4 regions of the Rhizobium sp. P2_G2 genome follow, and region 3 is predicted to be linked to each of the others. Evidence: predicted binding sites of a transcription regulator. Region 3 holds the regulator's gene; each other region holds the start of a gene.
The links. The regulator PhoB, encoded in region 3, activates phosphate uptake and scavenging genes when phosphate is short. The targets are predictions, from matches to a motif close to TGTCATNNANCTGTCAT.

Region 1: a site for PhoB is predicted at 1,290-1,306, ahead of AC1D06_RS32675 (DUF47 domain-containing protein). Genes of this name have one in related genera too.
Region 2: a site for PhoB is predicted at 786-802, ahead of phnC (phosphonate ABC transporter ATP-binding protein). Genes of this name have one in related genera too.
Region 4: a site for PhoB is predicted at 1,141-1,157, ahead of AC1D06_RS31000 (BtaA family protein). Genes of this name have one in related genera too.

Annotation. Positions count from the first base shown of each region.
Region 1 is NZ_JBFUFF010000081.1:12,141-14,342, reverse strand. It holds gene AC1D06_RS32680 (inorganic phosphate transporter) at 1-626, opposite strand, end outside; gene AC1D06_RS32675 (DUF47 domain-containing protein) at 626-1,270, opposite strand; gene AC1D06_RS32670 (NUDIX hydrolase) at 1,402-1,899, shown strand; gene AC1D06_RS32665 (AI-2E family transporter) at 2,200-2,202, shown strand, end outside.
Region 2 is NZ_JBFUFF010000056.1:40,521-42,722, reverse strand. It holds gene AC1D06_RS28045 (LLM class flavin-dependent oxidoreductase) at 1-701, shown strand, start outside; gene phnC (phosphonate ABC transporter ATP-binding protein) at 878-1,717, shown strand; gene phnD (phosphonate ABC transporter substrate-binding protein) at 1,803-2,202, shown strand, end outside.
Region 3 is NZ_JBFUFF010000002.1:38,122-40,323, reverse strand. It holds gene phoU (phosphate signaling complex protein PhoU) at 1-456, shown strand, start outside; gene phoB (phosphate regulon transcriptional regulator PhoB) at 611-1,294, shown strand; gene AC1D06_RS02495 (hypothetical protein) at 1,528-2,202, opposite strand, start outside.
Region 4 is NZ_JBFUFF010000070.1:34,733-36,934, forward strand. It holds gene AC1D06_RS30995 (putative bifunctional diguanylate cyclase/phosphodiesterase) at 1-889, opposite strand, end outside; gene AC1D06_RS31000 (BtaA family protein) at 1,237-2,202, shown strand, end outside.

The DNA of each region.
Region 1 (2,202 bases), on a different contig from region 3:
TGCGAGAACAACAGCACCGCTATGATTCCCATCGTTTTCTGCGCGTCATTGCCGCCATGTCCGAGGGAGTAGAGCGACGCAGAAACGAATTGCAGGATGCGGAACGTGCTGTCGACCGCAAATGGCGTCTGGCGCACGAAAATCCAGGATACGGAGAGGATCAGGAAGAGTGCCAGGACAAAGCCGATGGCAGGCGACAGGAAGATAGCCGCCACGGTCTTGGTAAGGCCGGAAAACACGATGGCGCTGCCGCCGGTCTTGGCGAGTCCCGCACCGACCAATCCGCCGACGAGCGCATGGGATGAACTGGAGGGGATGCCGAATATCCAGGTGACGATGTTCCACACGATCGCTCCCGACAGGGCCGCGAAGACCACCTGTGGTGATACGATCGCCGGGTCGATGATCCCGGTGCCCAGTGTCTGGGCAACATGCAGGCCGAAGAACAGGAAGGCGATGAAGTTGAAGAAAGCCGCCCATAGGACCGCGTATTGCGGCTTCAATACCCTGGTCGAGACGATCGTGGCAATCGAATTGGCTGCATCGTGCAGGCCGTTGAGAAAGTCGAAGAACAGTGCCACAGCGATCAGGCCGGCCAGCAGCGGAAAGGCGAGGGTGGCATCCATCAGACGTTCTCGATGACGATGCCGTTGATCTCGTTGGCGACATCTTCGAACCGGTCCACAACCTTCTCGAGCTCGCCATAGATCTCGCTGCCGATGATATAGGCCATGGCATTGCCGGCGCCGTGTGTGCGGAAAAGGTTTTTCAGTCCTTCTTCGTAAAGCTCGTCGGAGCGGCCTTCGACGCGCGTCATCTCTTCCGTCAGCGCGCTGATCCGGGTGGAATTCGTCCCCATCTGTGGCAGCAGCGGCACTGTCGCGGCGTTAAGGCGCGCCGCCTCCGCGATCAGCCGGCCCATCTCCTGCATGCCTGGCTCGAACGTGTGCTGTTCGAAGCGGCGAATTGTCTTCACCGTCTTGTTGAGCATGTCGACGGCATCGTCCATGGACTGAATGAGGTCCTTGATGTCGCCTCGGTCGAAAGGGGTGATGAAGCTGCGGCGCACCGCGAGCAAGACTTCGCGGGTGATCTCGTCCGCCTCGTTCTCCAATTCGACGATCCGCCGGCAATGGTCTTCGATCGCTCCTTCGCCGGTCAGCAGTGCCTGCATTTCGTTTGCGGCATCCACGGCCGTTTTCGAATGCCGCTCGAAGAGATCGAAGAACTTGTCTTCACGCGGCAGGAGTTTTCTGAACCAACTGAGCATGTTGCTATCCGGTAATGACTGTCACAAAACTGTCATAAATGAAAATTCCGGAGCTGTAAAAGCTTGATCTGCATGGCCTATCTTGATTTTGTGGGAAAGGGAAACAGGGAATAAGCTCACTCAGGAAAACAGTGGCAAAAAGCAAAACGCATCTTGCACGGCTGGCCAGGCACGCGACGGCGCTATTCAATGCGCCGTGGCTGGAGCAGTATGCTGCCATCTGCTATCGCGCCGATCAGGAAAGCAACAGGCATCTGGCTTTGATGATCACGGCTCGCGGTTCCGGACGCTGGGTTATTCCGAAAGGTGGCCTGATGAAGGACAAAGATCCGCGGCAGGTCGCCGCGCGCGAGGCGTTCGAGGAAGCCGGCATTAAAGGGAAGGTCAGCAAAGAGGCGATCGGCAGCTACAGCTGTATGAAGCGCCTTGATGATGGCACGAATGCGCCATGCATCGTCGAAGTCTTCGCTCTTGAAGTCGACGTCATCGCCGAGACTTTCAAGGAGCATGGCCAGAGGCAGGTCCTTTGGGTGCCGTTGGCGGAGGCTGGTCGACTTGTCGAGGAGCCGGAGCTGCGTGGATTGTTTGTCAAGCTCGATATGCTGCTGCGGGCGAAATTCGGACTATGAGGCTCATGCGGGGATCTCGGCTCCTGCATTGACAGCTATCAGGTCGGCAAAGGATTTTCCTTGCGCCGATCCTGGGGGCACCCAAGGCCTGGCGGCTGCATGGGGCAAACCCTCCCGCCCCGGTCCCGGATCCGTGGCGATGCGGAACGAATATCGCACGTCTGCGTTCCCTATCGCCAGAACCGCCTCAATACCACCAGCGGCTCTCCGTCAACCCCGCAGCCGGAGTGATCGTCGATGTTGTCCGAGTCAGAGGTGTCCGCCCCTTCAACGCCCGAGATTCCGACGGGATCAAGCCGATTG
Region 2 (2,202 bases), on a different contig from region 3:
GTCTCGAGCTGCCCGCCGGTCATGAAGATCGCTACGCCTATGCCGACGAATGGTTCGCCATCGTCCGCGCGCTTTGGGAACGGACCGAAGCCTTCGACTGGCACGGCGAATTCTTCAAGCTCAAGAATGTGCTCGGCGATCCCCGCCCTGCCCGCAAGCCGCCGATCCTCAATGCCGCAGGGTCAGGCCAAGGCCGCACCTTTGCCGTGCGCAAGGCCGATTTCCTGTTCACGCCGGCGATTGATCTCGCCCGTTCGTCTGAGGAGATCGCCGCACTGAAGCAGCAGGCGAAGGATATCGGACGCGATGTCGGTGTGCTGACCTTCTCGCATGTCGTTTGCCGGCCGACGGAGAAGGAGGCGAAGGACTATCTGCAGCATTTCGGCAAGGACAATGCCGATTGGGAAGCGGTCGACAATCTCGTGCGCCTGCAATTCGCCCATGCGCAGTCCTTCCCGCATGATCTCCTGGCTCTGATCCGCGACCGCATGGCCGCCGGTCATGGCGGTTTCCCGCTTGTCGGCACGCCGGAACAGGTGGCCGAAGGTATGATCGCGCTGCATAAAGCAGGCTTTGGCGGCACTACCCTGTCCTTCGTCGATTATGCCGAGGAATTCCCCTATTTCCGCGACCGCGTCCTGCCGATCCTCGAGGGTGAAGGCATCCGCCAGCCCGCTGCAAGGATCGTTGCGGCAGCCTGACCGCCTCTGCGCAACTTTATCGTGAATCCGCCGGTTCTTTCGGCGGATTTTCCTTTTATTTCACCGCATTGCGCCAATGTGGATTGTCATCCAACTGTCATCGCACTGACACGGCTCCGTAATTTAGCGGCATTAGATCATCCCCTAACTTATAGATATAACAGGGAATGGCAGGGATGTTCGAATTCAGGAACGTCGCGCGGCAGTTCGGCGCCAAGATCGCCGTCGACAACGTAACGCTCGATATCCCCGCCGGCCAGATGGTCGGCATCATCGGCCGCTCCGGCGCCGGCAAGTCCACCCTGCTTCGCATGATCAACCGGCTGGCCGATCCGTCGTCGGGTTCGATCTCCTTCTCCGGCAAGGATGTCACCAAGCTGCGCGGCCCGAGCCTTCGCCATTGGCAGCGTGATTGCGCCATGATTTTCCAGCAATTCAACCTCGTGCCGCGCCTCGACGTGCTGACCAATGTCATGCTCGGCCGGCTGAATCATCGTTCGACGATGTCGAGCGTGTTGAGCATGTTCACCCGCGAAGAACGCATCATGGCGATTGCCGCCCTGGAGCGCCTCGGCATCGAGCAGACGGCGCTGCAGGCCGCCGGCACGTTGTCGGGCGGCCAGCAGCAGCGCGTTGCCATCGCCCGTGCCCTGTTGCAGGAGCCGAAGGTGCTGCTCGCCGACGAGCCAATCGCCTCGCTTGATCCCATGAACGCCAAGATCGTCATGGATGCGCTGCGCGACATCAATGAGCGCGAAGGCATCATCGTCGTCACCAACCTGCACACGCTCGACACCGCCCGCGCTTATTGCGAGCGCATCATCGGCATGGCCGCGGGCCGCGTCGTCTTCGATGGCAGGCCCGAGGACCTCAACGCCGAGGCTGTCAGGACCATCTACGGCACCGACAAGGATGGCGCCGGCATCGACGAAACGATGACCTCGACCGCGATCAACATTGCGAATGCCGCACAAAAATCTGCCGGCGTTGAACCGCTGGTACTCGCCGGCCACTGACAGGCTGGCTGCGATCGCCCGCCCGCGTCAAGGGCACTTCTTCATAAGCAAGACGACCTGACAATGGTCAACCAGGAGAGAACCCATGTTGAAGAAAGCACTCTTTGCCGCAACGGCGCTGTTCGCTCTCGCCGGCGCTGCGCATGCTGCAGACATCAAGGAATTCCGCGTCGGCATTCTCGGCGGTGAGAACGAAGCTGACCGCCTGCGCAACTATGCCTGCCTTCAGGATCACCTGAAAAAGGAATTCGGCTTCGAGAAGGTTTCGCTCTTCCCGGCCGCCGACTATGACGGCGTTATCCAGGGCCTGCTCGGCGGCACGCTCGACTTCGCCGAACTCGGCGCGTCCGGCTATGCCAACGTCTACCTGAAGAATCCGAAGGCCGTCACCCCGATCCTGACGACGCAGCAGGAAGACGGCGCGACCGGCTACTATTCGATCGGTCTCGCTCTTAAGTCTTCCGGCATCAAGAACATCAAGGACG
Region 3 (2,202 bases):
GGTTCGATCCGCATCGCCGCCGATCTCGAACGCGTCGGCGATCTCGGCAAATCCAACGCCAAGCGCGTCATTGCCGTGCAGACCACCGGCATTCCGCGGCCGCTCGCCCGCGGCATCGAACATCTCTCCGAACTGGCGCTGACCCAGCTCAAGGACGTGCTCGACGTCTATGCCACCCGCTCGGCGGAAAAGGCCGAGGTGATCCGCCAGCGCGATGGCGAGATCGACGCCGTCTATACCTCGCTGTTCCGCGAAATGCTCACCTACATGATGGAAGACCCGCGCAACATCACGCCCTGCACGCATCTCCTGTTCTGCGCCAAGAACATCGAGCGCATCGGCGACCATGCGACCAATATCGCGGAAACCATCTACTACATGAAGACGGGCGAACAGCCGACCGGCGAACGCGTCAAGGAAGACAATACGGCTTCCGTGGTGCAGCCGGGCCAGTGATGCCGATTGCGCATTTCGGCCAGCTGCCGCCAATGGCGTCCCTGGCCGCCGATCATCAGCGCCGGCATCGGACGAGACTATGCCGGTAGTAACAATCGCAGCCGCCTGGGCGCGGGGCACGCGCCAGGCGTGATTGCCGACGGAGCAGAGTACCATGCAGCCGAGAATTATGGTTGTGGAAGACGAGGAAGCGCTGGGCACGCTGCTCAGCTACAACCTCGAAGCAGAGGGATATGACGTCGAGGTGATCCCGCGCGGCGACGAGGCGGATATCCGCCTGCAGGAGCGCGTCCCGGACCTGTTGCTGCTCGACTGGATGCTGCCCGGCGTGTCCGGCATCGAATTGTGCCGTCGGCTCAGGATGCGCCCCGAAACCGAGCGCCTGCCGGTGATCATGCTCACCGCCCGCGGCGAGGAAAGCGAGCGCGTCCGCGGCCTGTCGACCGGCGCCGACGACTATGTCGTCAAACCGTTCTCGACCCCGGAACTGATGGCCCGCATCAAGGCCATGCTGCGCCGGGTGCGGCCCAACGCCATTTCCTCGATCCTCAAATGCGGCGATGTCGAGCTCGACCGCGAAACCTACCGCGTCCACCGCCGCTCCCGCGAAATCCGCCTCGGACCGACGGAATTCAAGCTGCTGGAATTCTTCATGTCGTCGCCGGGCCGGGTGTTCTCCCGCTCGCAACTGCTCGACGGCGTCTGGGGCCACGACATCTATGTCGACGAACGCACCGTCGACGTCCATGTCGGGCGGTTGCGCAAGGCGCTCAATCTGTCGAACATGCCGGATGTGATCCGCACCGTGCGCGGTGCGGGGTATGCGATGGAAGTGTGATTGGCCGTTCGCTTCGTTGGCGTTTGCGGTTCACCCCCCTCTGTCCTGCCGGACATCTCCCCCTCAAGGGGGGAGATTGGCAAGAGGCTTGCTCACCGCTCCACATCGCCAACGAAGAGTGAATTCACGATGGGAATTTGGGGCAGCAAGAGCGCCCCATCCAATCTCCCCCCTTGAGGGGGAGATGTCCGGCAGGACAGAGGGGGGTGGCGCCAGGCGCCATTGCTTTCAGCTCAAGCCCCCGGCCCAATCCTGATCCCATAAAGCCGGATCGCCCGCCCCTGCCCAGTCAGATCACTGTTGATGATCACAAACCCCGGCTCGTTCGGCGCCTGCTTGCCATCAAACTTCACCTGGATCAGCTCATCCACCCGCTCATTGGAGATCGTGAACCGATGCCGCCCGCAATCGCCGAGGCTGGCGAAGGCGCATTGGATATAGATCTGCGACGGTTTGTCGCCATCGGCGCGTAGCGTCACAGCCAGCGTCGAGGTCTTGCCCGCAAGATTCTTCAGCACATCGGCCGGCACCTCGATCCGCACTTCGCCATCCTGGTCCGGCGCATTCGAGATGATCATGATCGCCTTGCCGTCGCTGTCGGTGACGTCGCTGACCTTGGCCTGCGACGCCGGCTTGACCGCACTGGTGTCGCCGGGCTTGAGCACGCTCACCCAATCGCCGGAAAAGCCGCGCAGCGGATCGAGCGGGGTTTTCAGCGGCACCTTCGGATCGAAATCCTCGCTCTGCAATTGCTTGGGGATGAAATCGAAATCGCCGCCGCCATGCATGGCCGCACCGATCATGCCGGTCGCATAGGCCCACCAGGCACCGAAGCCGATGACGCCCAGCAGCACGCAATAGACGAACAGCGACACGATCCAGGAGCCGCGCCGGCGTCGCGCGGCACG
Region 4 (2,202 bases), on a different contig from region 3:
CCTGTGCCACGACGAAGCGGCCGAGGGCGGTCATGTGGCCGCAGCGCTGCGCCACTGAAAGAAAACCGTCCGGACCGATGACGCCGCGCGACGGATGCCGCCAGCGCACCAGGGCTTCGAAACCGCTGAACCGGCCATCCACCGCTGCCATGATCGGTTGATATTCGAGAAAAAACTCGTCCTGCTTCAGGCCTCTGGCGATCTCCTGCTCGATGCGCATCTGATCGAGCATGTGCTGCGCCAGGCCGTCCGTGTGGAAAGCATGCGCCGAGCCGGGAATATCCTTGGCGATGTAGAGGGCCAGATCGGCGCGCTTCAGCACGTCGCCCATCGATGTGTCACCGTCTTCGAGATAGGCGATGCCGATCGACACGCCGGTGACGGTGCGGCCGGAACTGAGCTCGAACGGCTCGTCGGCCCTCGCCTTGATCACCCGGCAGAGCCGCTCGACATCGCTGTCCTGCGGCGCGCCGGCAAGGGTGACGACGAATTCATCGCCACCGAGCCGGAAGAGCCTGAGCAGCGGCCCGATCGAGGCCTGCAGCCGCCCTGTGAACAGTTTCAGCAATTCGTCGCCGGCATCATGGCCGAGCGTATCGTTGACATGCTTGAAGCGATCGAGATCGAGAAGCAAGAGCGCCGGGCGGAATGCCCCCTGCCCGCGCACCTCGATGAAACGGGCGACTTCCCGCTCCAGTGCGCGCCGGTTGGGCAGGCCGGTCAACCGGTCCTGCAGCGACAGCCGCATCAGCTGCCGCTCCGATTCTTCGCGCTCCCTGAGCCTTTTGGTCAAAGCGGCTTTGGTCTGGCCGAATCGATGGCAGACAAGCCCGGCCAGAACCGGCACAGTCAGAATCAACGCGTGTACGGGATCATCGAAATTTTCCACGACGCGGGAGGCCGGCCCTTGGGAAAGAGCTTCCGTCGTGAATCCAACTATGGGCAATAATGCCCCGATTGCCGAGCCAGCGAAAGCATATCGCTGGGGAAGACCCGGCAGCAACGTTCGCAACATCATGTTCGCCGCTCCTGCTATATGAGGCACGCTAGCGACCATCCGTTAATTTTCCCTTGAGGGGGCGGTCAGTTTTTGCGTCAGATCGGGCCAAATATCAAATAGTCCGCCCGCAAATTGACCTCTGTCATTTATGTTTTGCCGCTATGCACAATTCCTGTCATCAAAACATAGTGAAATTGCAATAATTGCTCCCGGCATATCGAAGAGGAACCACTGATATGCCGCAATTGAACGGGGTACGGAAATTCGGGCTGGATCACAGATTAAAGGGTGCCTTGCTGCAACACCGGGCGCTCAGTCTTGATGGCATTTCCGAGCGCGTCTTCGGAATGCTGTTCTCCGGCCTCGTCTATCCGCAGATCTGGGAAGATCCCGAAGTCGATCTGGCTGCCATGGAGCTTCAGCCCCACCACCGTATCGCCACGATCGCCTCCGGCGGCTGCAACATGCTCACCTATCTCGCCGCCGGCCCGGAATCGATCGACGTCGTCGACCTCAATGCCAGTCATATCGCGCTCAACAAGCTCAAGATTGCCGCCTTCCGCCATCTGCCCTCGCATCATGACGTGATGCGCTTCTTTGGCGTTGCGAACGAGCGATCCAACAGCAAGGCCTATCATCATTTCATCGCCGACCATCTCGATCCGATCACGCGGCGCTATTGGGAGCGCCGGCGGCTGAACGGCAAGCGCCGCATCGACGTCTTCAACGGCAATTTCTATCGCACCGGCCTGCTCGGCCGTTTCATCGGCGCCAGCCACATCGCCGCCCGCCTCTATGGCATCGACCTGAGCGAATTGATGCGCGCGCAAAACGTTGCCGAACAGCGCGAATTCTTCGACCGCAAGATCGCGCCAGTCTTCGACCGCAAGGCGGTGCGCTGGATCACGGCGCGCAAAAGCTCGCTCTTCGGCCTCGGCATTCCGCCGCGCCAGTTCGATGAGCTCGCCAGCCTGACGGACGAAAAGACGCTGGCCGGCGTGCTGCGCGAGCGGGTGGAAAAGCTCGCCTGCCATTTCCCGCTCAATGAAAACTATTTCGCCTGGCAGGCCTTCGCCCGCCGCTATCCGCGCCCCGAGGAAGGCAAGTTGCCGCCCTATCTCGCAGCCGCCAACTACCAGGCGATCCGCGGCAATCTCGACCGCGTCGCCATCCATCACGCCAATTTTACCATCATGCTGGCG